DNA from 3 places in the Lentzea chajnantorensis genome. Region 1 is predicted to be linked to each of the others. Evidence: riboswitches for the same ligand, from Rfam matches in the RefSeq annotation. Region 1 holds a riboswitch; each other region holds the start of a gene.
What was found. Region 1 has a riboswitch for cobalamin ahead of ACVDFE_RS40785 (LPXTG cell wall anchor domain-containing protein). Riboswitches for the same ligand answer to the same signal wherever they lie in the genome.
Positions count from the first base shown of each region.

Region 2: it holds a riboswitch for cobalamin, as region 1 does, so the genes downstream of both, ACVDFE_RS33260 (CbtB domain-containing protein) here and ACVDFE_RS40785 (LPXTG cell wall anchor domain-containing protein) in region 1, are expected to answer to the same signal.
Region 3: it holds a riboswitch for cobalamin, as region 1 does, so the genes downstream of both, ACVDFE_RS12890 (FecCD family ABC transporter permease) here and ACVDFE_RS40785 (LPXTG cell wall anchor domain-containing protein) in region 1, are expected to answer to the same signal.

Region 1 is NZ_JBSDZT010000002.1:8,508,361-8,517,775, forward strand. Features, by position in the region: gene ACVDFE_RS40760 (ECF transporter S component) at 1-779, opposite strand, end outside; partial or broken gene ACVDFE_RS40765 (ABC transporter ATP-binding protein) at 776-2,333, opposite strand; gene ACVDFE_RS40770 (CbiQ family ECF transporter T component) at 2,330-3,361, opposite strand; gene ACVDFE_RS40775 (hypothetical protein) at 3,384-4,148, opposite strand; gene ACVDFE_RS40780 (hypothetical protein) at 4,163-4,576, opposite strand; gene ACVDFE_RS40785 (LPXTG cell wall anchor domain-containing protein) at 4,573-5,820, opposite strand; adenosylcobalamin-variant (AdoCbl-variant) riboswitch at 5,869-5,940, opposite strand; gene ACVDFE_RS40790 (FAD-dependent monooxygenase) at 6,009-7,097, opposite strand; gene ACVDFE_RS40795 (terpene synthase family protein) at 7,200-9,353, opposite strand.
Region 2 is NZ_JBSDZT010000002.1:6,937,407-6,946,821, reverse strand. Features, by position in the region: gene metH (methionine synthase) at 1-374, shown strand, start outside; gene ACVDFE_RS33285 (HAD family hydrolase) at 367-1,032, shown strand; gene ACVDFE_RS33280 (hypothetical protein) at 1,025-1,630, opposite strand; gene ACVDFE_RS33275 (GntR family transcriptional regulator) at 1,731-2,264, shown strand; gene ACVDFE_RS33270 (GntR family transcriptional regulator) at 2,295-3,008, shown strand; gene ACVDFE_RS33265 (CbtA family protein) at 3,045-3,794, opposite strand; gene ACVDFE_RS33260 (CbtB domain-containing protein) at 3,811-3,999, opposite strand; cobalamin riboswitch at 4,032-4,206, opposite strand; gene ACVDFE_RS33255 ((2Fe-2S)-binding protein) at 4,255-4,905, opposite strand; gene ACVDFE_RS33250 (phosphoribosyl-ATP diphosphatase) at 5,012-5,275, shown strand; gene hisG (ATP phosphoribosyltransferase) at 5,290-6,150, shown strand; gene ACVDFE_RS33240 (antibiotic biosynthesis monooxygenase family protein) at 6,147-6,440, shown strand; gene ACVDFE_RS33235 (phosphoribosyltransferase) at 6,396-7,025, opposite strand; gene ACVDFE_RS33230 (thioesterase family protein) at 7,286-8,047, opposite strand; gene ACVDFE_RS33225 (RecB family exonuclease) at 8,047-8,892, opposite strand; gene ACVDFE_RS33220 (site-2 protease family protein) at 8,999-9,415, shown strand, end outside.
Region 3 is NZ_JBSDZT010000002.1:2,449,529-2,458,943, reverse strand. Features, by position in the region: gene ACVDFE_RS12900 (ABC transporter substrate-binding protein) at 1-688, opposite strand, end outside; gene ACVDFE_RS12895 (ABC transporter ATP-binding protein) at 685-1,425, opposite strand; gene ACVDFE_RS12890 (FecCD family ABC transporter permease) at 1,425-2,447, opposite strand; cobalamin riboswitch at 2,483-2,625, opposite strand; gene ACVDFE_RS12885 (YciI family protein) at 2,709-3,128, shown strand; gene ACVDFE_RS12880 (3-isopropylmalate dehydrogenase) at 3,193-4,230, opposite strand; gene ACVDFE_RS12875 (S8 family serine peptidase) at 4,548-7,817, opposite strand; partial or broken gene serA (phosphoglycerate dehydrogenase) at 8,061-9,415, opposite strand, start outside.

The DNA of each region.
Region 1 (9,415 bases):
CTTCCTGCCCGGTCGCGACCGGGCAGGAAGGCCGCCTTCCGCGCCGCCCGGCGCAACGTCCTGAGCAGCACCGGCCCCGTCACCGCGACGAGCACGGCGGTGGTGGCGGCGCGCCCGAGGTCCCAGCCGAGCGAGGTGGCGAGGGTGAACGCGGCGAGCTTCACGAGGTTCTGCGCGGCGGAGGCCTCCGGGTCGAAGCTGACGCTCGTGCCCTCGCCGGCCGCGAACGGCCAGAACGACAGGTTCAGCAGGAACCCGTAGACCAGCGAGCTGACCACCCCGTACCCGGCGAGCAGCGCGATCTCCGCCTTGCCGCGCCACTGCGGCAGCAGCCCGGCCCCGAGCGCGACCCAGGCTGCGCCGAGCATCTGGTACGGCAGCCACGGCCCGACGCCGCCGGTCAGCAGGGCGGAGGCGAACAACGTCGTGTTGCCCAGCACGAACCCGAACCCCGGCCCGAACACCCGCCCGCCGAGAACCATGAGGAAGAAGACCGTCTCGATGCCGGCGGTGCCCGCACCGAGCGGCCGGATGGCGGCACCGAGCGCCGACAGCACGCCGAGCATCGCGACCGCCTTGGAGTCCATGCCGCGGTCGCTGATCTCCGCGAGCACCACGGCCAGCACCACCGGCAGCAGCAACGCGAACGTCCACGGCGCGTCACCACCACGTGCGAGGTCACTGGTCGGCGCGATGAACAACGGCCACGTGAACGCGGCCAGCCCGAGAACCCCGGAGATCGCGAGCGCGACGGCCGAGCGGGTGCGGAGGGCGATCATCGCGCTGCCTCGACCTCCTCCACGGTCAACCACGGCCCGAGGACCTTGCTGACCTGCGGCGCGAACACCGGCGACGACGTGACCACCGCACGCGCGGGCCCGTCCGCGACGACCTCGCCGTCGGCCAGCACCACCACGCGCGTCGCGAACTCCGCGACGAACTCGACGTCGTGGGTGGCCAGGACGACCGCGCTCCCCAGACCTGCGAGCACCCGCGCGAGCGCGGCCTTGGCCGGGTAGTCGAGACCGCGGGTCGGTTCGTCGAGCAGCAACACCCGCGGGGTGCCGGTCAGCATGACCGCGAGCACGAGCGCGAGCCGTTGCCCCTCGGACAGATCACGCGGGTGCGTCCCGTCGGGGACGTCGGCCAGTCCGTCCAGCACCGCGCGGCACGTCCCCGCGGGGCGGCCGGACTCGCGGTCGGCCTGGGCGCACTCGTCGGCGACGGTCTCCAGGTAGAGCAGGTCGCTCGGCTGCTGGGGGACCAGGGCGACGGTGCGGCGGCGCTCGGCGGGCTTGAGGGTCTTCGGGTCGGTGCCGGCGACGGTGACGGTGCCGGAGGTGCGGCGGCCGCTGCCCTGGGCGGCCCACAGGAAGGTGGACTTGCCGGAACCGTTGCGGCCCATCAGCGCCACGCGTTCGCCGTGCGCGACCTGGAGGGAAACGTTGCGCACGGCGTGGACGTCGCCGTACTTGACGACGACCTGGTCGACCGCAAGGGCGGTGTCACCGCGTGGTGCCGTTGCAGCAGGTGGTTCGGTGAGCCGGGCCCTGAAGTCCTTGGCCATGCGGCGCGCGTCCCGGACCGAGACCGGCACCGGCGTCCACCCCGCCAGCTGCGCCAGGCGCACCACGGGCGGGGCGACCGGGGCCTTGGCCAGGGTCGCGCCCACGTCCCCCAGCTCGCCGCCCGGCAGGAGCAGCGCGGAGTCGGCGTACTGGGCCACGCGTTCGAGGCGGTGTTCGGCGATCACGACGGTCATGCCGAGGTCGTGCACCAGGCGTTGCACGGCTGCCAGGACGTCCTCGGCGGCGCCGGGGTCGAGGGCGGAGGTGGGTTCGTCGAGCACCAGGACGCGCGGGTGGGCGGTGAGGGCGGCGCCGATGGCGACGCGTTGTTGCTGGCCGCCGCTCAGGGTCGCGAGTGGACGGTCGCGCAGGTCCGCGATGCCCAGCAGGTCCAGGGTTTCCTCCACCCGCTTGCGCATGACGTCGCCGGGCAGGCCGAGGGACTCCATGGAGTAGGCCAGCTCGTCCTCGACGTTGTCCGCCACGAAGCCCGCCTGCGGGTCCTGGCCGACGAAGCCGACCACGTCGGCGAGTTCGCGGGGTGGGTGGTGGGCGGTGTCGCGGCCGTCGACGAGGACGCGGCCCTCCAGGGTGCCGCCGCTGAAGTGCGGGACGAGGCCGTTGATCGCGCGCAGGAACGTCGACTTGCCCGCGCCGGTGCGGCCGACGACCAGGCAGAGCTTCTCCCTCGGGGATCTCCGCGGACAGGCCGGTGAGCACCGGGGTGCCGGTGTAGGTGATGGTGACGTCCTCGAACCTGATCATCGTTCCCTCGCGATCCCCAGCGGTGCCAGCGCCACCAGCACGGCCAGCGCCGGTGCGAGCGGTAGTTCGGGTGCCTGCAGCGGGACCGTCGCCGGCGACAGCGCCGGGTCGGTCGAGAGCACCAGTGCCGCGGCGCTCGCCACGCCGCTCAGCGCCACGGCGACCGCGCGCGGGGTCCAGCAGTCGGGGCGGTAGCGGGTGCGCGGCACCCGGCGGGCGCCGACCAGCAGGCCCGCGACGGCCAGCAGCACGCCGAGCGCGAGCAGGGGCCAACCGGAGTAGGCGTCGGCGAGCAGGCCGTACGTGCCGATGCAGAGGCCGAAGAGGCCCGCCAGGACCAGTGCGCCGGTCACCGCGCGGTCGCGGCGCGAGATGCCGGCGGTGCGGCCGTAGCCGCGCGAGTCCATGGAGGCGGCGAGGACGAGCGAGCGTTCCAGCGCGTCCTCCAGCACCGGCACCAGCAGCGTGCGGATCGCGTGCACGCCGTGGGCCGTGTCACCGCGCAGCTGACGGGCCTTGCGAACCGAACGCGCCGACGACACCAGTTGCGGCGCAACGGTCAGCGCCACCACCACGGCCACGCTCACCTCGTACAGCGCGGCGGGCAGGGAGCGCAGGAGGCGTTTCGGGTTGGCGAGGGCGTTCGCGGCGCCGACGCAGCTCAGGATCGTGGCGAGCAACAACCCCTGGTACAGCGCGAAGACCAGCCCCTCCGCGGTCACCGGTCCGCCGATGCGGATGCCCTGGGCCCAGTCCGGCAACGGGACCTGCGGCAAGGTGAACAACGTCGTCGGGCCCGCGATGCCGCCGAGGACCACGTGCAGCAGCACCCGCAGGCCGATGACCAGCAGCCCGAACTTGAGGAACACGCCATAGGTTCCCGCCCACGGCGTGTTCGCGCGGCACGTCACGACCACGACCCCCGCCACCGCCAGGACCAGGCCCAGCAGCAACGGGTTCGTGGTGCGGCTGGCGGCGGTGGCCAGGCCCAGGGCCCACAGCCACCACGCGCCGGAGTGGAGCCTCACGCCGCGGACCCCCGCCGAGCGCTCACTCTTCCGCGCTGCGCCGGCGACGGGCCACGAGCAGTCCCGCAACGACCAGCGCGCCGATCGCCAGCACGCCGAGCACCGTCCACAACGGACTACCCGGCTCCCGGTCCTGCTGCTGCGCCTTCTCCTCGACCGCGGCCGAGGTCACAGCGGCGGACGTGCTCGAAGACGGCTCCGAAGCCGACGCCGAAGTCGTCGCGGCAGAGGACGGGGGCGGTGCAGTGGTGGACGGCTGCCCGGCAGGCGGGGTCACGGGGACCTGCGGCGGTGCGGGCGGTTGCTGGGCCGGAGGCTGCTGGGCAGGCGGTTGCTGAGCGGGCGGCTGCTGGACCGGTGGCTGTGGGGCGGGTGCGGCCGGCGGGGCGATCCCCGGCTGCTCCCCCGCCCCGAACGCCCACCCCTCGACGCTGCCGCGAGCCGGCACGTAGGTCGCCGCGCCCTGGTTGCTGTAGGACCACGAACCACCGGCTGAGGCGTGCCAGTACGACCAGTACGCGGTGGCGGGCGAGGTGGTGACGCACCTGTCGGTGTCGGTGCCCGGCCTGCCGTTGATGCGGCAGACGAACCCCTGCTGCCGTGACGCGTAGGCGTAGCTGAACCCGGCCGCCGCCAGCGCCGCCACCCCGGAACCCGGACTGCCCGCCGCGCACCCCTGCTGCACACCACCGCCGAGACCGCGGAAGTCGACGACGACGGTCACGCCGTCACAGCCCGCCGCCTGAGCCGGCACCGGGACCGCCGCGGCGATCACCAGTGCCAGCACGCAGAAGAACCTCGTCACGGGGTGGCGCCGGGGGCGGTGCCGGCACCGAACGCCCAGCCCTCGACGCTGCCGGGCGCCGGGTCGTAGCTGCCCGCACCCGCGGAGCTGTAGGCCCAGGAACCGCCGGGCGAGGCGTGCCAGTACGACCAGTAGGCGCTGGTCGTGGGCGCGGTGCACGGGTTCGGCAGCGCGTTGATCCGGCACACGAAACCGGCCTGGCGCGGCACGAACGAGTACGTGAAGCCCGCGCCGGTCAGCGCGGCGAGACCGGTGGCCGGGTCGCCGGGAGCGCAGCCGGTCTGGACGCCGCCGCCCAGCGCGGTGAAGTCCACCACGACCTTCACGCCCGCGCAGTCCGCGGCGGAGGCGGGTGCGACGACGAACGAGCTCGCGACCAGGGCGAGGACAGCGAGGATGCGGCGCATCACGCACCAACCTTCCGACGACGGGACACGAGGACGAGCACGGCGCCGGCGAGCAGCGCGGAGGAACCGAGCAGGGTCAGCGCGACGGCCTCCTCGGGGCCGGTCGCGGCGAGCCGCTGAGTGGCCGGGGGCGTCGGACCGGCCGGCGCGGGAGCGACCGGGGTGGCCGTCGACGAGGTGGTCACCGGAGCGGTCGTCGTCGGCGGCACGGTCGGCTGTGCGGTGGTCGACGGGGGCGTGGTGGTCGGCGGGGTCGCGCAGTCGACCGCGGGCACACCGGGCGTGGCACCGGCGAACGACACGTCGGCGAGGCCCTTGCGGGCCAGGCCGAGCATCGCCTGGGTGGTCGCGCGCACGGCGCCGTAGACCTCGAAACCCGTGCTGTCGTAGGCGATCGCGCCGCGAGCGGCCTCCGGTCCGGCACAGCCGACCTGCAACGACCGCAGGTACGCCACGGCCCGGTCCGCGGCCGCCGTCCGGCCGCCCTCGACGAGCGCGCCGACCGCGAGGCCGGTGCTGTTGGCGTTCGAGCCCTGCAACGCCGACGGGAACCCGCCGTCCGCCTTCTGCTGCGCCACCAGCCAGTCCAGCGCCCGCGCGGACGCCGTCGGCTCCCCCGCCGCCTGCAACGCCTGCAGCACGATCGCCGTCGCGTCCACATCGGACTTGCAGACCGGCTGCCCGAACGAGATCGGGAACCCGCCGTCAGCGCACTGCGTGGACACCTGGAACGCGACCGGCTGCGCCACCGGCTGGTCGGCGCGGGTCAGCACGATGATCGCCAGCGCCTGCGTGAACGCGTTGGTCTGGTCGTAGTCGGGGTCGGTGCGGTCGCGGTAGCGGCCGGACTCCTCCCGCAGCGCCGCAAGGCGTTCGAGCAGGTCGGCACCGGCGAACGCGTGCGGGTCGGTGCCCAGCGCCTGCGCGACCAGCGCGAGCTTCACCAGGCCACCGACGTAGGACTCGGCCTCGCCGTCGCCCGCGAAGTACTGGAACTGCTCGGGTTCGGCGAGCCACGCCGCGGCCCGCACCGCCGTCGACCGGCCGACACCGGCGGCCGCGAGCCCGTAGACGCCGTCCGCGGTCAGGCCGTGGTCGACGAGGTCCGGCCCCTTCACCAGGTGGTCGCCACCGACGAACTGGCCGGCCAGCCACGTTCCCGCTGACGGCGGCTCGGCCGCCTGAGCGGCCGGTGTCACGACGAGCGCGGCCGCTACCACTGCGGCCAGCGCGGATGTCCGGATCACTGCTCTTCCCCCTGCCCCGCTGTCCTCGACGGGTCGATGGAGCCACCGCGCGCCACGGGCATTCGGACTGTCACCGTTGCGGGTCAGCGCCGGAGTTCCACCGGCTTCCCCCGCGGCGTGCGGATGCTGTTGTCCACCCGATCGTGCGGGAGGGATCACCCCGAGTCAAATGGCTGTGAGCCGGGCCATCAGCGGCCGGGGAGCTGGAAGGAGCTCACGACCGCGGCGAACTCCTCGGTCGGCTGCCCGCCGTTGGCCTGGTTCTTCAGCGCCATGTCCTGGTTGGCCGTCACGTACGGGCGCAGCAGCTCCTCGTAGCGCTGGAACGCGGTCTCGCGGTTCACGCTCAGCTCGCCAGCCAGCACGTACGCACCGACGAGCGCCAAGCTCGTGCCCTGACCGGACAACGGCGAACCGCAGTAGCCGGCGTCGCCGAGCAGCACGACGCCGCCGCGCGACCAGGACGGCATCCGGACCTGCGCCATGGCGTCGAAGTGGAAGTCCGGCGCCTCCCACATGTGCTTGAGCGCGGTCTGCCACTCCCACCCGGCGTCGGCGAACTTCTCCGCCACCAGCCGCCGCTGGGCCTCGACGTCGCGGTGGTCGAAGTCCACCTCGCCGTAGAACCCCATGTAGACCCGGCACTCCGCGTTGGCGCGGGCGCTCATGACCCCGCCGCCGACGACCTCGCCCTGCTGGAACACCTGCCAGTGGTCGAGGCCCAGGAAGTTCGGCGCGGTGAACACGGCGAGGTTGGTGCCCAGGTGGCGGACGAACTGCGCCTCGGGCCCGAACACGAGCCGCCGGACGTTCGAGTGCAGCCCGTCCGCGCCCACGACCACGTCGAAGTCCCGCGGGGCGGCCCGCTCGAACGTGACGCGGGTGCCGTCGATCGCGGTGATGGTGTCGTCGAAGAGGTACTCGACGCCCTCCACCGCGTCGAACAGCAGGCGGGCCAGGTCGTCGCGCATGACCTCGACGTCGGGGCTGGCGAGGTCGCCGCCGGTCAGCGTGTGCTCGGTGGAGCGGTGGAGCTCGGTGCCCTCCTCGTCGACCACGCTCATGCCGCGCATGCCCGTGGTCATGGACCGCAACCGGTCCCCCAGGCCCATCCGCTCCACCACGTCGAGCGCAGGACCGCGGACGTCGACGGCCTGGCCGCCGGGGCGCAGGCCGCGGTGGCGTTCGACGACGGTGACGTCGAAGCCGTGGTGGCGCAACCAGTAGGCCAGCGCCGGACCGCCGATGCTGGCGCCGGAGATGAGGACGTTCGTCATGGTGCTCCCCCTGTGGAGTGGCCGATGCGCACACCGTGGCGGGGTGCGCTGACCGGGGGCTGACCAACGGCTGTCAGTGGCTGACCGGGGCTGACCGGGGGCTCAGCCCGGCGTTCGGGAGGTGAGCCGGGCGGCCGCGGTGCCCAGACCGGTGGGACCGCGGTGGAAGACCGGGAGCCGGCCCACCGGCAGCGCGCCGGCCTCGTCGTACCGGCTGGTCTCCTCGTGCCAGTGGATGATCCCGGCGATCCAGTCCTTCAGCTCGTCGGCGTACCGCGTCAGGCCGGCTCGCGCACCGGCGTCCAGGGCCAGGTCGTCGAACATCTTCGGCAGGTCGGTCTCGACGGACCGCACGAACTGGCCGAGCCGGGCGTCCATCAGCGCGTAGGTCAGCTCGAAGGCACGGCTCTGCGGCACGCCGAGGAAGTTCTCGACGACGCGCACCATGTTGTGCACCTCGCCCTCGTGCTGGATCTCCTTGCGGTACGAGAAGACGTCGTTGAGCATCGTGCAGTAGTCCATGGCCGACCGCTCCATCGTCTGCACGACCCGCGTCTGCCACAGCTGCTCGGGAACGATCGCGGAGTGCGAGAAGCGGGACAGCGACGTCGTCAGCTCGGAGCCGAACGTGCTGCGCCGCATCTCCACGTAGTCCACGGGGTCCGGGATGCGGTTGTGGTGCATGTTGACCACCTCCCACACCCACGCGTCGAGCATGGCGTCGACGGTCTGGCGGAACGTGGCGCGGAAGGCCGGGTTCATCGGCGCCGCGGTCCGCTGCCAGAGCTCGGCCAGCGAGCGCTCCATCGCGTTGGCGGGCACCACGGTCTGCACGAGGTCGACCGGCATGCACGCCTTGAGGCGGGTGGTCTGCGTCTTCACGCCGAGCAGGTCGCGGGTCCGGCCGAACCACAGCGGGTAGGCGTCGTCGGCGTAGGTGCCCCAGGTGAGCCAGCAGCCGGACAGGTACAGCTCCTGCGCCGTGGCGTCCGGGTCGATGCCCGCCGAGCACAGCGGGAAGTCGAACCCGCGGACCTGGGCCTCGTCCCAGACGCCCTCACCGGTCATGCCCTGCTCGACCGCCCACGCGACCACCTGGTCGCGGGCCTGGTCCAGGTGCGGTGCCAGGGAGAGGGTGAACGGGACCTCGAACGCCGGCAGCGCGTACGGCTCGACGACCCTGGGCGTGCTGGAGAACTGCCGGAGCCGCTGCGGCAGGGTCTTGGCGAACGAGCCCAGGACGCCGAGCTGCGGCGGCGGACCGGAGTTCATGTACCGCGAGGACCGCAGGTGCCACTCGTGACCGCCCGCCTGCCAGTCCTGCAGGCCCTTCACGTAACCCAGGACGGCCGCGCGGCCGACGGGGTCGATGCCGTGCTCGTCGAGCAGGATCGGCACCTCGGTGAGCGCGGTGTGCTCGAACTGGTGCAGGCGCGAGGTCAGCAGGTCGTTGACGGCGTCCGCGGCGGCCTGGGTGGACAGGCCGAGGAACTTCTCGAACACCAGCACGCCGTTGGACAGCTCGCCCTCGTCGAGCACCTCGCGCTCGTAGGAGAACAGGTCGTTGCGCAGGTGCACGGCGTCGCTGAAGGTGTCGCGCAGCACGCCGATCGGCCGGGACAGCGCGATGCGCGCGGGCACCTCGAGGCCGACGGCGTGCTCGACGAGGTTCGCCGACCACGGTGCGCCACCGACCTTGCGGCGCATCTCCACGTACTCGATCGGGTTGGCGAGCCGGGCCGCGCTGATGTTGTGCAGCTCCCACATCGACTCGTCGAGCAGGTGCTTCGTGTTGGCGGCGAACCGCTCCCGCCAGTCGAGCGAGTGCCGGCCGACCGTGCGGCGCCACAGGTCGGCGAGGCCCTTCTCCACCGGGTTCGCCGGGTGTGCGGTGATGTGGCCGTCGACCGGCATGAACAGCGGCAACCGGTCGAGGTGGGCCTGCGCGCCCGGGACGTCCCTGGTGCGCTTGTACAGCTCGACGAAGTGGTCGTCGAAGTAGAAGACCCAGACGTACCAGTCGGTGATCAGGTCGAGCGCCTCCCCGTCGCAGTCGGGGTGCGTGTACGCGCAGAGCAGCGCGTAGTCGTGCGCTTCGAGGTCAGCGGCGGTCCAGATCACCGTGCCGTGCTGCGGCGCGTCGACCATGTCCATCTCGCGCGCCCAGGCCCGCGTGTGGACGCGGGCGCGTTCGAGGTTCGGGTTCAGCCGGGCCGGGTGGGGCGTGTAGAACTCCGGCAGCTGGAACGGCTGCATGGGCGTGGGACCTCCGCGCGGTGGACGTGATGCCCCGAACGCAACCAGTCCGGTGCCCGACG
Region 2 (9,415 bases), 1.6 Mb from region 1:
CCAACGAGCTGTTCGGCAAGAACGCGTATCGTGAGTACCTGGAGGTCCACGGACTGGGGGTCCAGCTCACCGAAGCGCTGGCCGAGTACTGGCACAAGCGCGTGCGCGAGGAGCTCGTGTGGCCGGCGGGCGGGTCAGTGGCCCAGGAAGATCCCGCCGCCGTCGAGGAGTACTTCAAGCTCGGCTACCGCGGCGCGCGGTACTCGTTCGGCTACGGCGCCTGCCCCGAGATGGAAGACCGCCGGCGCGTCGTCGACCTGCTCGACCCGGCCCGCATCGGCGTCACGCTGTCCGAGGAACTCCAGCTCCACCCGGAACAGTCCACCGACGCCTTCGTGGCGCACCACCCGGAGGCGAAGTACTTCAATGTCTGACCCGCAAGCTGTCCTGTGGGACATGGACGGCACGCTGCTGGACTCCGAGAAGCTGTGGGACATCCCGCTCTACGAGTACGCCGAGAAGCTCGGCGGGATCCTGTCGCTGGAGACCCGCGAACGCATGGTCGGCAGCAACGTCCCCACGACGATGCGCCTGCTGTTCGCCGACGTCGGCATCGAACCGACCGACGCCGACATGGCCGACGGCGCCGCGTGGATCTCCCGCCGCACCGAGGAGGTCTTCCGCACCGGTCTGCCGTGGCGTCCGGGCGCTGCCGAGGCGCTGCGCGCGGTGCGGTCGTCCGGCGTGCCGATGGCGCTGGTGACCTCCACCGAACGGTCGCTGACCGAGGTCGCGCTCGACACCATCGGCCGTGACCTGTTCGACGTGACGGTGTGCGGCGACGAGGTGGACGGGCTGAACAAGCCGCTGCCGGAGCCGTACCTGAAGGCGGCGCGGTTGCTCGGCGTGGACGCGGCCGGGTGCGTGGCGGTCGAGGACTCGCCGACCGGTGTCGCCTCTGCGGTGGCGGCCGGGTGCACCGTGCTGGTCGTGCCGTGTGACGTCGAGGTGCCGGCGGGGGAGCGGCGGGTGTTCCGCGACTCCCTCGTCGGCGTCGACCTCGAAGTGCTGAAGGCGCTGCAGGTCAGGTGATCAGGCCAAGATCGTCGAACGGCACCAGAACGCAGTTGCTGAGCTGACGCACCAGGGCGGAGGCCACCATCCAGGGGATGTCCGGGTCGTCGAAGTACCGAGTTGCATCCTGCGCCACCGCAGGACCACGCGCGCCGGGCCGGTGCAGCACACCTCTCACCCCGACGACGGGGAACTCGGTTGATCGGACTGCGACAGCGCCGCGTCGCAGTGCCGGGCAAAGCCGCAGGGAGAGCGTGACGCACGATCGGCACACGGGCGGCTCGTTGCACCCCATGCCCTCCGGCCAGTGCGGCCAGTCGTTGCGGTAGTCGCGCAACAGCCACAGCACGCCGTCGTCCGTGCGGTCCGCTGGTCCCGCGCAGACCTGGCACAGCAACCGCCGCATGGCTCGTCGCTGCCTGAGCGGGTGCACCCGGCCGAACTCAGGGCGTCCCACCTCGTGCCGAATCGGGCCGCGGAGCCACAACACACCGCGGGTGTCCCGATCAGTCAGGACTTCGTCCGCGTAGCCGATGCCGTGGCCTGGACGCACCACCAACTCGTAGGGCAGATCCTGCTCTGCGCTCCAAGCGGTGATGTAAGGGGCGTTGATCATCCGGGCAACCTTACTGCAATATCCGAAATGTACCTAGCTGATCCTATGACTAGGGTCTATGACAGCGGTACGCGCAGGACCCAGCCGAGGAGCGTGAGTGATGACGACCGTGCGCTCGTGGACGAGCGTCTCGATGCCGTACGTGAGCGGTCAACCCGGTGACGCTTGGGCTGCCGAGGCGCAGGTGCACGGCGGTGAGGGGACCCAAAAGCTGCTGGGCGTCGAGGAAGTGCCCGCCACCGCCGCGGTCGCCGCCATGCTCGACCTGGAACGAGGTGATCCGGTGGTGGTCAGGCGGCGCCTGATGTTGTTCGACGGCCAGCCGGTCGAACTCGTCGACTCGCACTACCCCGTGGTCATCGCTCGCGGCACCCGCCTCGCCGAGCCGCGCAAGATCCCCGGTGGCGCGGTGGCCTTCCTCGCCGGGCTCGGTCATCCCCCGAAGCGGGTGCGCGAGGACGTCAGCGCTCGTCTGGCCACAGTGGACGAGCGGACCGCGTTGCGACTCGAGGGCCAGTCTTGCGTTCTGCTGCTCGCGCGTTCGCTGCTGACCGAGGAGGATCGGCCTGTCGAGGCCACCGTGATGACGATGGTGTCCGATGGGCGGCGGCTGCGTTATGAGCTGACGCCATGACCGTCCAGACGAAGTTCCGAGGAGCAGGCATTGCCCCGCGCACGTGACGTCCGGCCCCGGCACGAGCAGATCGCGGCGGAGCTGCGCGACCTCATCATGCGCGGAGAGCTGCCGCCGGGTGCGCAGCTGCCGTCGACCGCACAGCTCGTCGCACAGCACGGTGCGGCCAACGCGACCATCCAGCACGCGCTGAAGGCGTTGAAGGACGAGGGTCTTCTCGACAGCCGCGCCGGCAAGGGCGTGTACGTCCGCGACCGGGAACCGCTGGTGGTCGACGCCGCTGCCTACATCGAGCCCGGGGCAGGCCGGTTCCGCTACGAGCTGCTCGCCGTCGACACGGTCGTCCCTCCGGCCGACGTGGCCGAGGGCTTGGGCCTCGGCCCCGGAGTGCCGGCGGTCGTCCGCACCCGGATCCTCAGCCACCAGGACCAGCCGGTGGAGCTGTCAGCGTCGTACTACCCGGTGGACATCGCCGGTGACACCGCCCTGGCGAGACCTGCGAAGATCCGCGGCGGTGCACCTCGGGCGCTCGCTGACCTCGGCTTCGTCCAGCGGTCGTTCGTCGACCGGATCTCAGCGCGCCCACCGACCGTTGCGGAAGCCGAGGCGCTCGACCTGCCCGGCGGGACGCCGGTCATCCGGCAGCTGCGGGTCGTCTACAGCGACCACGATCGCCCGGTGGAGGCGTCTGTGCTGATCAAGAGTTCGCACCGCTACGAGCTGCGCTACCACCAGGCCCTGTAGACCCGGGGCGGTCGCCGCGACGACCGCCCCGGACCATCAGGAAACCGCGACGGGTGCCTTCGCCCGGCGTGTCGCCGGATCGACCAGCAGGCCGAACACCACGCCGAGACCGACGTGGAGCGTGGCCAGCTGGGCGAGTGAGCTGAGGCGGAACTGCCACAGCACGGCCACCGGCATGTCCGCCGGGATCGTGTCCGGCGGCGCGGGGAACGCCACCAGCACCACCGCCACCGCCGCCACGACCGCGAGCAGCACCGCGGTCACGCGGACCGGGTGCGGCTGCGCGGCCAGTGCCGAGGCGAGCCAGCTCGCTCCCCAGACGATCGCCAGACCGGCCACCACCACGCCCAGGTACAGCGCGGTGCGGTAGTTCACCGTGTCCGGGTCGCCCACCGCGGGCGGGTTCGCCGGGTACTTCAGCCACGGCAGCAGCGCCACCGCACCGAACACGGCGACTCCGAACGCGGTGCTGCGGGTGAACGGCGTGCGGTCGGCGAACCAGCGCTTCGACAGCGCGTAGGCCGTGGCGAACACCAGGCCGACGGCGATGCCGACGATCACCACGCCGAGCATGCCGCCCGCGATCTGGACGCCGCGGCTGACCAGCCCCTCCTCGCCGTGCGAGTGGGAGTGGCCGTCACCGGCGGGGGTGCGGGCCTCCTCGACGGCCAGTGCGGCGCGGATGGGGATCTCGGTGACCAGGAGCTGCACGAGCGCGGAGGCGGTACCGGCGATGGCGCCGGCCGCGAGTCCGCGCAGTGCGATCGACCTGTACGTGGTCGTCATCTGCGTGATCAGCGGATCAGTGGCAGGGAACGCCGAGGGCGTGGCGGCCGTCGTGGAAGAACTCGTGCAGCAGCTCCGAGCTCGCACCGAGAGCGAGGCCGTTCTCCTGCAGGACCAGGTAGGTGACGATCAGGCCGAGCATTGAGACGGCGAAGGCCCACTTGGGCACGCGGACGGCGGACAGGCTTGCTGCAGGGCTCGTCATGACGGGCTCCTCCATACCTCGTGGAAGGTGAAACTCCTTACGGCGCCGCAGCCGGTCTCCTGACTCCCGGATCAACGCTGCCCCCGCGTCTTCCCAGCCCCTCGCGGGACCAGTGACGTGCTCGGCGGGGATCGCTTCCCGGTCACAGTGGCGAGGACCGCGCCGGATTTCCACCGGCTTCCCGTCACTGCGGCGCGTGCACCGTAAGGTGAACGGCGGTTCACGCACAACCGGCCATAAGAGTTGTCGTCTTCATCACTTCACAAGAGGGCAGTCCCCGCACTTCCCACCTGCGGCAACGCGGTAGTAAAGGCAGCACGACCGGCGCAGGAACGCGACCTCGCCGGGCAGGGTGACGAATTCCCCGGCACCTTCGAACGGTGGCGCTGCCATGAGCCGGTTGCCGCGTTCCTCCGCTTCCTCCGCACTCAGCGCACCCGCTCGCACCACCATTTTCAGCGCGCCCGCGATGTTCGACATCGCGTTGCCCCACAGCAGACCGCGTGCCACGGGCACGACCGCGTGGACCGCCTCCACGACCGGTGCGAGCGCCTCCGCCGGGCGCGGGCCGAGCCGCGGGGTGTCGATGCGGACGCTCAGGCCGTTGCGGCGGTGGTGCTGCCACCACAGGTTCTCCGGGCGCACGTCGATCGGCAGGTCCGTCGCGGTGAGCGGGCTGAGCAGCCGCGCGGTGTAGCTGAGGAAGAACAGGCTGGCGGCGACGCGGGGCTCGGCGGCGTTGTAGCGGGCCGCGATCGCGTCGATGGTCTCCCTGAGGGCGGGGCCTTCGAGCAGTGCCGTCCCCGGCAGCCACGAGTCGTCCGGACGGCCCACGTCCAGCGCGAAGAACGGGTTGATGCCGCGCACCTGGCGCAGCGCTGCGAGGACTTCGGCGAACTCCGACACAGATTCACGCTACTGGGTGTCCATGCAGGACAGATCACGTCCACGGGCTGGAACAGAGGTGACCGCGGTGTGGACCACCCGTCCGGAGGTGGGAGGATGTGCCCCCGTGAAGACCTTCGACTCGCTGTTCGCCGAACTGACCGAACGAGCCCGCACCAAGCCGGAGGGTTCCGGCACCGTGGCTGCGCTTGAGGCCGGCGTCCATGCGCAGGGCAAGAAGGTCCTGGAGGAAGCGGGCGAGGTCTGGATCGCCGCCGAGTACGAGTCCGACGAGAAGCTCGCGGAAGAGATCTCGCAGCTGCTGTACCGCCTCCAGGTGATCATGCTGGGCCGCGGCCTGACCCTCGACGACGTCTACAAGTACCTCTGACGGAGAGCTGACCGATGCTGCGCGTAGCAGTCCCGAACAAGGGCGCGCTCGCCGAACGCGCCTCCGCGATGCTGACCGAGGCCGGTTACCGGCAGCGGCACGAGCCGCGCGACCTGACCGTGCTCGACCCGAACAACGAGGTCGAGTTCTTCTTCTTGCGCCCCAAGGACATCGCGATCTACGTGGCGTCCGGTGACCTCGACCTGGGCATCACCGGCCGCGACCTGGCCGCCGACTCGGGCGCCGATGACAACGGCTCCTCCGTCGAGGAGCTGCTGGCACTGGGCTTCGGTGGGTCCACCTTCCGCTACGCGGGCCCGCGGGGCACCGACTGGACGGTCGAGGACCTGGAGGGCAAGCGGCTCGCCACCGCCTACCCGAAGCTGGTCGGCCGCGACCTCAAACGCCGCGGCATCAACGCCACGGTGATCCGCCTCGACGGCGCGGTCGAGATCTCCATCCAGCTCGGCGTGGCCGACCTGATCGCCGACGTCGTGGGCTCCGGCCGCACGCTGCGCCAGCACGACCTGGTGGCGTTCGGCGAGCCGATCTGCGAGTCGGAGGCGGTCCTCGTGCACCGCGCGGGCTCGGAGCTCTCGCCGGCCAAGAAGCAGCTGCAGGCCCGCCTGCAGGGCGTCGTGTTCGCCCAGCAGTACCTGATGCTGGACTACGACTGCCCGCGCACGCTGCTGGACGAGGCGATCAGCCTCACGCCGGGCCTGGAGTCGCCGACGGTCGCGCCGCTGGCCGACGAGAACTGGGTCGCGGTGCGGGCGATGGTCCGCCGCCGCGACGCGAACCGGGTCATGGACGAGCTGGCCGCGATCGGCGCCAAGGCGATCCTGGCCTCGGACATCCGGTTCTGCCGCCTGTGATCCTGGAGCACGCCGTGCTGGACGTCCTGCCCGGACGTGCGGCGGAGTTCGAGGAGGCCTTCGGCGAGGCGCGGGAGCTGATCTCCGCCTCGCCGGGCTTCCTCGGCCTGCGGCTGTCGCGGTGCCTGGAGGACCCGAACCGGTACCTGCTGCTGGTGCAGTGGGAGTCGGTCGAGGCGCACACGGTCGGGTTCCGCCAGGGCCCGTCCTACGCCCGGTGGTCGGAGCTGCTGCACCGGTTCTACTCACCGTTCCCGGTGGTCCAGCACTTCGAGGACCTCGGCGTCTGAGGTCTGCTCGAAGCGGTCGTACCACCGGCTCACCGCACCGAGGTGCCGCGGCAGGAGCACCGCCACCACGGGCGTGCTGAACGTGCGCACCGACTGCCTCGCGGCGACCGGCACGGCCAGCACCAGGCGGTTCGGCCCTCGTCGCTCCAGCCAGTGCAGGGCGGCCCGCGCGGTGACACCGGTGGCCAGCCCGTCGTCGACCACGACCACGTCCCGCTCCTCGACCACGAGCGGCGGCCGATCCCGCCGGTACAGCGCGGTCCTGCGCGCGGCCTCGGCCCGTTCGCGGTCGCAGCCCGCGGCCAGCTGCTCCTCGGTGAGCCCGAGCACTCTGAGCACCGCGGCGTCGTAGATCGGCGCGCTGTCCACCGCGACCGCGCCGACCCCGTACTCGGGGTGCCCCGGCGCGCCGATCTTGCGCGCCACCACGACGTCCAGCTCAGCCCCGAGGACCTCCGCGACCTCCGCCGCCACCGGCACACCGCCGCGCGGCAGCCCCAGCACGAGCGGGTCGTGCCAGGTGTGCTCCGCAAGCTGCGCGGCCAGGGCGCGGCCCGCCTCCCGCCGGTTCGCGAACCTCTTCACAGTCCCGCCGACGCTACGCCCCGTCCCCGTTCCCGCGGCACGCACGAACGGCGTAAAGCCGCTGGCAGCTACTTCGCCCGGTGCAACGGCGCGGTGTATCAGGACGACGTCCGAGCGCCTTTTGGTCTGTGCCACCCGGGAAAGACGGCCGCACTCGTCCTGGTCGCGCTCGTGCCGGCCCTCACCAGCGAGACGCAGATCCGCACGCTGGGTATCGAGAGCAACGCCCTCGGGATGTCCACAGCAGACTGCGTGCCGAGTCAGCGTTCGCGCACGAACAGGGCCTGCGCCGTCGACCCCACCGGCCCTTCCACGTCGTGCACGGTGCTCGTCGCCACCCCGACGCCGTCCGGCCCGATCGTGGTGCGCGCGTCCAGGCCGACCCACTCGCCGACGGGGCGGCGGTGCAGGTGCACGGTCAGGTCGGTGTTGATGGCGTACCACTTGCGGATGTCCACGCGGGACGAGACACCGCTGGAGGAGTCGACGACGGCGAACAGCCGTTCCAGCGGGGTGATGGGGGAGCCCTCGACCACGTCGACCAGGGGGCGGGCCCACACCAGGGCGTCGCCGGGGGTGAAGATGCCGCCGGACAGGGAGAGCCACTCGACGGCGGAGAGGTAGCCGCCGCCCCAGTGCTCGGGGACCTCCATCGGCACCGCCGCCGACGGCGGCGGCAGCGGGACGCCGGAACCGCCGGCCACCGGGGTGGTGTCGGAGGTCGAGATGCGCCAGGCGCGGGCGACGAGGGCCGCGCGGCCGTTGTGGGACAGGGTGGCGGAGGCCAGCTCCACGGAGCGGCCGGGCCGCTCGACCGCCGTGGTGACGGTGAGGTCGGCCACCGGAACCGGGCCGAGGACCTCGAACGTCACGCGGGCCAGCAGCCGGTCGGTGTCCGACAGGGACCGCACGAGCAGTGCGGAGGGCGGGCCGAGGTGCTGGCTGTCCGGGCCCCACGGGCCGACCGTGTGCGGGGTCGAGCGGTAGGTGTGCTCGTCCAGCGGGAGGTAGAAGGCGGGCATCAGTCGCGGTCCTGGAGGGGTTCGGTGTCGTCGGGCTCCGGCCAGCCGGGGTAGGGCGGCGGGGTGCCGTCGAACGCGGGGCAGAAGGCCTTGTGGTCGCAGTAGTCGCACAGGCGGCTCGGCGACGGGCGGAAGTCGCCGGTCGGCGCGGCGCGCATGATGGCCTGCCAGATGGCTTCCAGCGTGCGTTCGAAGCGGGCCAGCTCCGACTCGTCCGGCGTGTAGGCCAGGGCCTGGCGGTCGGCGAGGTACATCAGGCGCAGCTGGCGGGGGACCACACCGCGCAGCCGCCACAGCACCAGGGCGTAGAACTTCATCTGGAACAACGCCTTGGCCTCGCCGATCTCGCGCGGCGCTGCGCCGGTCTTGTAGTCCACCACCCGGATCTCGCCCGTCGGCGCCACGTCCACCCGGTCGATGTACCCGCGCAGCAGCACGCCGGAGGGCAGCTCGGACTCGACCAGCAGCTCGCGCGACTCCGGCTCCAGGCGGCGCGGGTCCTCCAGGCCGAAGTAGCCGTCCAGCAGCTTCGTGGCCGACGCCAGCCACTCCACCTCCTCCTCACCACCGGGGACCTCGAAGAGCGTGGCGAACTCGGGCCGCTCGGCCTTCACCCGGTCCCACGCCGGCGCGATCATCGACCGCGCGCGGTCGGGCACCCGCTCGGCGGCGGGCAGTGCGAACAGGTCCTCCAGCACCGCGTGCACGACCGTGCCGCGCACCTGCGCCTTGGTCGGCCGCTCCGGCAGGCGGTCGACCGCGCGGAAGCGGTAGAGCAGCGGGCACTGCTTGAAGTCCCCTGCCCGCGACGGCGACAACGCGGGCCTGCGCAACGTGGTGCTCATGGTCCTGACCCTAGGACAGGGGTCTGACAATTCCGGGCACCCCCTGGTCAGCCGCCCCCCGGCGCGGTACACCGCGAGATCACACCGCTGCCTCTACAGTGCACCCGTGGCCGCGCGGATCAGCGAGAAGGAGGGCGGCCTGCTGCTGTTCCGGGTGGCGGGCATCCCGGTGCTGCTCGCGCCGTCGTGGTGGGTCGGCTCGGCGATCGTGGTGGCGTTCTACGCGCCGCTGGTCGACGACCTCGCCCCCGGCACGCCCCCGGCGGTCGGGCTGCTGCTCGCCACGCTCTTCGCGATCTTCCTCGGCCTCAGCGTCCTCGCGCACGAGCTGGGCCACTGCGTCGCGGCACTGCGACTGGGCCTGCCCGTCAGGAGGCTGCGGCTGTACCTGCTGGGCGGGTTGTCGGAGATCATGCGCAGCCCCGGCAAACCCGGTCACGAGGGCATTGTCGCGGGGGCGGGCCCGGCCGTGTCTGTCGTGCTGGCCGTGCTCTTCGGCATCGGCGCGTTCGTCATGGAGCCC
Region 3 (9,415 bases), 6.1 Mb from region 1:
AGATGACGTCCTGCGGGGCCGCGTTCCTGCCGGAGGTGAACGGCTGGTCCTGGCCGCTGTCGTAGAGGAACACCTTGGGCCGCGGCTTGCCGGCCATCAGCCTGCCGGCGTTCTCGATCTGCTGCTGGTAGCCCTTGACCAGCTCCTCGGCCCTGGCCTCGACCCGGAAGATCTTCCCGAGGTTGCGCAGGTCCGTGTAGAGCGCGTCGAGGGCGGGCATGATGCCGCGCTGCTTGCCCACGCCGTTGCGGCACGCCTCGGTGAGCTGGTAGGTGGCGATCCCGAGCTGCCGCAACGCGTCCGGGGTGAAGCCGGTGCTCTCGCTGAAGCCGTAGTTCCAGCCGGCGAACACGAGGTCGGCGTTGGCGCCCTGCACGACCTCCTTGGAGATCTTGTCGGACAGGTGCTTCGCGCTGTCGAAGTCGGCCTTCCACGGCGAGGTCCGCACGTCGACGGTGTCGATGCCGTTGACGACGTAGCCGGCCATGCGGTCCCTGAGGCCCAGCGCGAACATCAGCTCGGTGATGCCGGTGTCGTTGGTGACCACTTTGGACGGAATCTTGTCGTAGGTCACCTGCTGCCCGCAGTTGGTGACGGTGACGGGTTCGGTCGCGGAGGTGTCCTGCGCGACCGTGGCGCCGCACCCGGAGACGAGCAGCAGGGCGGCGGTGACGAGTGCGGTTCTCACGGGGTGACCTCCTGGTCGAACAGGAGCTGGGGGACTCCTGTCGTGGGGTGGGCGACCACGTGTGCGGTGACGTGGAAGACCTTGGCGACGAGCTCGGGCACGAGGACCTCCGCCGGGGTGCCGGAGGCGACCACCCGGCCCTCGTCGAGGACGTAGAGGCGGTCGCAGTACGACGCGGCGAGGTTGAGGTCGTGCAGCACGGTCAGGACGGTGACGCCGAGTCCCCGCGCGAGCGCGAGGACGTCGAGCTGGTGGCGGATGTCGAGGTGGTTGGTCGGCTCGTCGAGCACGAGCACGCGGGGTTGCTGGGCGATGGCGCGGGCGATCAGCACCCGCTGGCGCTCACCGCCGGAAAGGCTGAGGAAGCTGCGGGCGGCGAGGTGCCCGACGTCCACTGTGGCCAGAGCCTCTGCGACGACAGCGGCGTCGCGCACGGGGTCGCGGTCGTGCGGCAGCCGGCCCATCTCCACGACCTCGGTGACGGTGAAGTCGAACTCGACCTGCGACTCCTGGGTCAGCGCGGAGAGGTCGCGGGCGAGGCCCTGTCGCCTGTGGACGTTCTCGCCGTCGAGCAGGACCGCGCCGGCGTCCGGTCGCAGCGCCCGGTAGACGCAGCGCAACGTCGTCGACTTGCCGCTGCCGTTCGGCCCGACGATGCCGACCACCTCGTCGCAGGCGTGCAGCGTGATGCCGGAGATGATGTTCCGCACGGTGACGTCGTGCACCTCGACGCGCATCAGCGGCCTCCGAAGACGTACGCCCTGCGGCGCATCAGGAAGATGAAGCACGGCACGCCCAGCGCTGCCGTGATGACGCCGAGCGGCAGCTCCTCGGGTGCGGCGAGCATCCGCGCGGCGACGTCCACCCACACCAGGAAGCTCGCACCGGCCAGCGGTGCGAGGGCCAGCACCTTGCGGTGGTCGGCGCCCACGACCATGCGGGTGAGGTGCGGCAGCATCAGCCCGACGAACCCGACGGCCCCGCTGACCGCCACCAGCACCCCGGTCATGGCCGCGGTGACGACGAAGAGGTGCGTGCGGAACCGGTTGACCCTCACCCCGAGCGTGGTCGCGGTCTCGTCGCCCATCGCCAGCGCGTTCAACGGCCGCGCCTTGGTCATCAGGTAGGCGATGCCCAGCGCGGTCACGACCGTGGCGACCGGCAACGACCTCCAGTCCGCCCCGCCGAGGCTGCCGAGCAGCCAGAACATCGCCGCCCGCGCCGCCTCCCCGTGCGGTGCCTGGAACACCAGCAGCATCGCCACGGCCGAGAACCCGTAGGCGAGCGCGGTGCCGGTCAGCACGAGCCGCAACGGCGTGAGCGCCCCGCTCGACCGCGCGGTGAGGTAGACGAGCGCGGTGGCACCGAGTCCGGTGAGGAACGCCCCCGTCGACAGCGCGTACACGCCGAGCCCGGACAGCACCCCCATCGTCGCGACGGCCGTGGCGCCCACGCTCGCCCCCGAGGAGATGCCGAGCACGTACGGGTCGGCCAGCGCGTTGCGGACCATCGCCTGGATCGCGACGCCGACCGCGCTCAGCCCCGCGCCCACGACGGCGGCGAGCAGCACGCGCGGCAGCCGGATGTTCCAGACGATGTGGTACTGCCCGGCGAGGTGGGCGGGCACGGTGCCGCCGGTGACCGCCTGCCACAGCAGGTCGGCGGTGACGCCGAAGGGGACGGAGACGGGGCCGAGCGCGACGCCCGCCACGATGCTGACGACGAGCACGCCGACGAGCGCGCTGATCTTCCCGATCACATGTGCCCTTCCCGCAGTCCACGGCAGGAGTTGGAGTCCTATGTCTGCCGTGTGCGGGCATTCGGGCTCGTCCCCTGGCCGGGGACCTACCGTTGCGGGTCAGCGCCGGACTTCGACCGGTCTTCCCCCACGCACGACTTCGGGTGACCCTACCTGCGCAAACAGGAAGTTCGAAAATTTCTCCGCTGTGATGTCGATCCGGCGGGGTGCCCGTTCGACCTGTGGACGTCAGCGAGCAGGGCACAACGCAGGGAGACCACCGTGAAGTACATGCTGATCATGCGCGCCACCGACGAGGCCTACGCGAACATGGGCGAGCTCGACTTCGACAAGATGCTGGAGGTCGTGGGCGCGTTCAACGACGAGCTGATCCGGGCCGGGGTGCTGCTCGCCGCCGAGGGCCTCGCCGACCCGTCCGAGGGCGTCGTCGTCGACTTCTCCGCCGAACCGGCGATCGTGACGGACGGCCCGTACGGCGAGACCAAGGAGCTGTTCGGCGGCTTCTACCTGCTCAACGTGTCCTCGCTGCAGGAGGCGGTCGAGTGGGCGAAGCGGATGCCGATGGCCGGGCCCGGGTTCAAGACCGAGATCCGCCGCGTGCCGACGATCGACGAGTTCCCGCAGGACAACGAGTGGATCCAGAAGGAGCGCGCCTGGCGCGAGTCCACCGCCCAGCTGTGAAAGTCACGCGGGGACCTTTCGTGCTCTACAAGAGTACGAAAGCTCCCCGCGTGCACTACAACGGTCAGCCCGTGCGGACGTTCGAGGACACGAGGGCGGCCAGGCGGTCGCCGATCGCGTACGTCGCGCCCGGCGACTGGTGGTCGCGGGTCGCCAGGTCGAACGCCACGGACGCCTCGATCCGGCGCGACGCCTCGTGCTCGCCGAGGTGGTCGAGCAGCAGCGCGACCGACAGCACGGCGGCCGTCGGGTCGGCGATGCCCTGGCCCGCGATGTCCGGTGCCGAACCGTGGACCGGCTCGAACATCGACGGGTTGCGCCGCGTCACGTCCATGTTGCCCGACGCGGCCAGGCCGATGCCGCCCGTAACGGCGGCGGCGAGGTCGGTCAGGATGTCGCCGAACAGGTTGTCCGTCACGATCACGTCGTACCGGGCGGGGTCGGTGACCAGGTGGATCGTGGCCGCGTCCACGTGCTGGTATGCCACCGTCACGTCCGGGTGCTGCAGCGAGACCTCCTCGACCACGCGCGACCACAGCGAGCCGGCGTGCGTGAGGACGTTCGTCTTGTGCACCAGCGTCAGGTGCCGCCGCGGACGGGCCGAGGCGCGCGCGAAGGCGTCCCTGACCACGCGCTCCACGCCGAACGACGTGTTGAGCGACACCTCCGTGGCGATCTCGTGCGGGGTGTCCTTGCGCAGCAGGCCACCGTTGCCCGCGTACGGGCCCTCGGTGCCCTCGCGGACCACCACCATGTCGATCTCCGGCGGGTCCGCGAGCGGGCTGCGGACGCCGGGGTAGAGACGGGCGGGGCGGAGGTTCACGTGGTGGTCGAGCTCGAACCTGAGGCGCAGCAGCAGGCCGCGCTCCAGGATTCCGCTCGGCACCGACGGATCGCCTACCGCTCCGAGCAGGATCGCGTCGTGCTGGCGGAGCTCACCGAGCACCGACTCGGGCAACAACTCTCCCGTGGCGTGCCAGCGCGCCGCGCCGAGGTCGTAGCGAGTGATCTCGGCCGCCGGAACGACCTCGTTGAGGACCTTCAGGGCCTCAGCGATGACCTCGGGCCCGATCCCGTCTCCTGGGATCACTGCGAGCCGCATCCACACACCTCCCAGGTGTCAGTCCCCAATTGGTGGGACTACTTTCCTCCGCGAAAGGTTACCGGCACCACGGCCGCTCGCCGCATGCCGGACACCCCATCGGGGTGTTATCTCCCGTACTGCGGGACACCCACACGGCCCATTCCGCACTTTCGAGTGTCACTCGATCGCAGGAACGGGGTCGCGTCAAGGGGTGACGCCCGGCAGTTCCACGCAGTAACCCCGCTTCCCCCGGAACGCACGCGGGGACCTTTCGTACTCTCTGAGAGCACGAAAGGTCCCCGCGTGGACTTCAGAAAAGGTCGGAGGAGAAGGGGCTAGGAGCGGACGGCGCCTCGGACGGTGACGACAGAGGCGCGGTCGCCGGTGGCGTTGTGGTGGTTGAGCACCAGCAGGCCCTCGGACTTGTCGAGCTCCAGGGCCTTCGCGTCCCGGTTCACCACGAGCGCGGTGCCCGGCTTCGCGAGGTACGACAGCGCCGCGTCACCGCCGCCCTGCACCCACAGACCCGGCTTGAGCGGGTCGAAGGACAGCGGGCGGTCGATGACGTCGATCAGGCCGTTCGCGTTGCCCGGCGCCACGTAGTAGCCCGTGGTGCCGGCGGTGTACGAGATCCGCGAGGTGTCCTTCGCCGGGTCGATGCCGAGTGCGGTGAGCAGCACCGGCAGGACCGCGACGTTGGTGTCGGCGGTGTTCGTGTCGACGTCGCCCCACTGGTTGTTGACCGCCTGGATGTCGACCTCCAGGCCCGTCTTGAGGTCGACGGTGGTCGCGACCAGCAGGTCGGTGTCGGTCAGGCGCGTCGCGAACGTCTCGAAGTCCGCGACCCCGTCACCGGTGGTGTCGATGTCGATGAACGGGACGGTGTTGACGCCGAGGTTGTACCAGTTGCCCCACGTCGCGACACCGAACGCGAGCAGCGCCTCCTCCGGCCTGCCCTGGGCCTTGGCGAGCGGGGCCGTGGAGGCCGCGCCGACGTAGCGCAGGTCGCCGCCCTTGGCGGTCTCGTTGAGCGCGCAGTTCTCGGTGACGTTGCGGCGGCAGTCGCGCAGCTTCGGCGAGGACGCCTGCAGCTCCAGGACGCTGACCAGCGAGCGGTACGCCTGCGAGCCGGTGCCCTGGTCGACGCCGCGGCCGTTCAGGTTGAGCACGGCCTGCTTGTCGCCGCCGCGGAACCGCAGCGACGGGAAGGTGCTGATGTCGGCCACCGGCTTGGGCGCGGCGTAGACGGACACGCGCAGCGGCACCACGGCACCGGCGGTCGGCGTGAGGGTCACGCGACCGGAGGCGTCCGCGAGGAACTGGCGCGGCGTGTCGAGCTGCGTCGTCGCGACGGTCGGGTCGATCGTCTTGCGCAGCGCCTTCGGGTCGTCGATCTTCAGCGTCACCTTGACGCGGGCGACGCCGCGCGGGCTCAGCTTGACCTCGTCCTGCGAGAGCACGTAGCTCACGCCGGGGATCGTCGTGGCCGCGGTGTAGCCGACCCTGTACTCCACCGGCTTCGTGGACTTGTTGACGATCTTGATGGTCTTGCTCCTGGAGACCGGCTTCGAGACCTCGACGGTGCCGAAGTTGGCGCTCACGTAGCCGTGGTCGTCCTCGACGAACGCCAGCACCTGGTTGTCCAGCGCGGACTTGGCGTCCACGCGGCCGGTGCCGACCCGGTTGGGCGCGAAGGTCTTGCCGTTCTCCTTCACATCCGCACCGGCGGTGTTCATGATCGAGGCCTTGACCTCCTCCAGCGTCCAGTCCGGGTGCGTCTGGCGCACCAGGGCCGCGATGCCCGCGACGTGCGGGGACGCCATCGAGGTGCCGGAGATGACCGAGCGGTCGTTGCCGGAGCCCACGGCGGTCGAGGAGATCGTGTCACCGGGCGCCGCGACGTCCGGCTTGATCGACTGACCGCGGGTGCCGCGGCTGGTGAACGAGCTCGGGGTGTCCGAGATGGACTGGTCGTAGGTCGGCGTCGAGGTGCGCAGCTCGCCCGCGAGGCGGACGGTCAGCGTGCCCGCGTTCAGCGCCGGGCGCACCTGGGCGGTGGCGTCACCGGTGAACTGGAACATCGGGATGGCGGTGTTGCCCGCGATGCCGGCCGCGAAGTTGTTGAGCGTGGACGACAGCAGCACACCGGCACCACCGGCGGCCTGCACGTTGTTCGCGCGGGCGGCGGAACCGCAGCGGCGCGTCGCGTCGTTGTCGTCCCACTCCAGCCACACGAACTTGCCCGCGACCGCGTCGGTGATCGGCTGGCAGCCGTCTAGGTTGCCCGCCTGCGTGAGCTTCACCGCGGGCAGCGTCTTGTCGTAGCCGGGGTAGCCGGTGAAGTTCTGGCTGTACTGACCGGCCTTGAGGCCCTGACCGGGCACCTCGGCGCCGTCGCGCAGCACGTAGGAGTCGCGCACCGACGCCACCGTCAGCGCCTCGGGCGTGTTGCCCGGCGAGCCGCCGATGTCGTAGAGGTCACCGCCGTTGCCCGCGGAGAAGACCGGCATGACGCCGACCTTGAACAGCTTCTTCACGAAGAGGCTGTCGGGGTCGTCCGGGGCGCCGTAGTCGGAGCCGAGCGACAGGTTGACCACGTCGAGGTGGTCGGAGAAGTCGCCGTCGCCGTCGGGGTCGAGCGACCAGTCGAGCGCCTGCGAGGTGACGTTGGTCGAGCCGTCGCAGCCGAAGACCTTGAGCGCGTAGACCAGGGCCTTCGGCGCGGTGCCGGGGCCGATCCTCATCGCGTTCAGGCTGTCGGCGGTCAGCTTGGTGTAGTCGCCCTTGAACGTGCTGCCGTCGGCGTTCTCACCGAAGCCGGCCGTGGTGCCCGCGACGTGCGAGCCGTGGCCGTTGCAGTCGATCGGGTTGGGGTCGGGCTTCGGCGTGTTGATCGCCGGGTCCTTGCTCTCCCCGTCGTAGTCCTCGCCGACGAAGTCGTAGCCGCCGACGACCTTCGCGGTCGGGAAGTTCGGGTCGGCCTTGCGCGGGTCGACGGCCTTGAACGCCTCGACCGTGCCGGGGCCGCCGAAGTTGGCGTGCGTGTAGTCGACGCCGGTGTCGATGATGCCGACCCGGACGTCGTCGCCGAGCTTGCCGTACTGCTGCCAGGTGTTGACGACCCTGGTGAGCTGCACCGCGTTCGAGTTGTCGCGCTTCTTCGGCACGACCGGGTAGACCGCGACGACGTCGGAGCGCTGGGCCAGCTCGCGCACCTTCGCCGCGTCCGCCGTCACGACGACACCGGGAACGCCGTTGGAGGTGCGGAACACCTCCCTGGTGGCGCCGTCCTTGGCCGTGAGCTCGCGGACGACCCCGTCGACAGCGGCCGACGTGTCGTTCTTCGCCTGCTTGGCGGCCTGCTTCTGCGCCTCTTTGCCCTGGCCCTGCTTCTCCGCGAACGCGTCGACGGCGGGCTTGCGGTCCAGCGCGACGAACGCGGTGACCTGGCCGGCCTGGTTCAGCCTGGGAGAAACCTTGAGCTGCAACGCCTTCGCGTCGAGCCCCTGAGCACCCTTGACCGGCTGCGCGAGCGGTTCGCCCTGCGCCTGCGCCGGTGCGGTGGCGGGTGCGATCAGCAGTGTGGTGATGGCGGAGAACACCACCAGGCTTGATCGTCTTTTCACAACGTTGCCCCAACCGAGGTGTGTGCCTTCGACCCGAACACGCAGTGCCGCGCCCTCGACGGCACCGGGTCAACCTCGCTGGGACGCTAATCGCTGATCGTGTGTCTGCGATTGCCCCGAAAGTATGAATGTTGTCTACGGGTAGTTGCCTGTTACGACTTCGTTGTGAAGGACGACAGAACCGGGAAGGGGACTTTGCGGTCCCCTCCCGGTTTGTCGTGACTATCCGAAGTCGACCGAGCGGACCGTGCGCGCACCCACGGCGGCACCGATCGGGTCGAGCACGGCGGTGTCGACCGGGCGGTCCACCCGCAGCACCATCACCGCGTCGCTGCCGGTCTGGCTGATCTGCGCGGCCTCGATGTTCACGCCGGCCTCGCCGAGCAGCGTGCCGACCGTGCCCATGACACCGGGGCGGTCCGGGTACTCCAGCAGGAGCACGGTGCCCTCGGCGCGCAGGTCGAAGTTGCGGCCGTTGATGTTGACCAGCTTCTCGACCTGGGCGATGCCGCTGACGGTGCCGGAGACGCTGTTCGTCGTGCCGTCGGCCTGCACGGCCCTGACCGTGACGAGGCTGCGGTGGTTCGGGCTCTCCGTCTCCTTGGTGCAGCTCGACGCTCACACCCAGGTCCGCGGCGAGGCTCGGCGCGTTCACGAACGTCACCTGCGACTCGACGACCTTCGAGAAGACACCGCGCAGCGCGGCCAGCGGCAGGATCTCGACGTCCTCATTGGACAGTTCGCCGCGCACCTCGACGGTGACGCTGGTCGGCGCCTTGGGCGAGAGCGCGCTGAGGACGGTGCCGAGCTTCTGCACCAGCGGCAGGTACGGGCGGACCTCCTCGCCGACCGCGCCGCCCTGGACGTTGACGGCGTCCGGCACGAACTCGCCGGCGAGCGCGAGGATCACGCTCTTCGCGACGTCGGTGCCCGCGCGGTCCTGCGCCTCGGCCGTGGACGCGCCGAGGTGCGGGGTGACGACGATGCCCGGCACGTTGAACAGCGGGCTCTCGGTCGTGGGCTCGGTGGAGAACACGTCGATGCCGGCGCCGCCGACCTGGCCCTCCTTCACGGCCTCCGCGAGGGCTTCCTCGTCGACGAGGCCACCGCGGGCGGCGTTGACGATGATGACGCCGCGCTTGGCCTTCGCCAGCTGCTCGGCGCCGATGAGGCCCTTGGTCTCCGGCGTCTTCGGCAGGTGGATGGAGATCGCGTCGGCGCGCTCCAGCAGCTCTTCGAGGCTCACCAGCTCGATGCCGAGCTGCGCGGCCCGCGCGGCCGAGACGTACGGGTCGTAGGCGATCAGCTCGACGCCGAACGCGGCGATGCGCTGCGCGAACAGCTGGCCGATCTTGCCCAGGCCCACCACGCCGACGGTCTTGCCGTTGATCTCGACGCCGTTGAACTTGGAGCGCTTCCACTCGTGGTTCTGCAGCGTCTCGTGCGCGGCCGGGATCTGGCGCGCGACCGACAGCAGCAGCGCGACGGCGTGCTCGGCCGCCGACACGATGTTGGACGTCGGCGCGTTGACCACCATCACGCCGTTCTGCGTGGCGGCGGGCACCTCGACGTTGTCC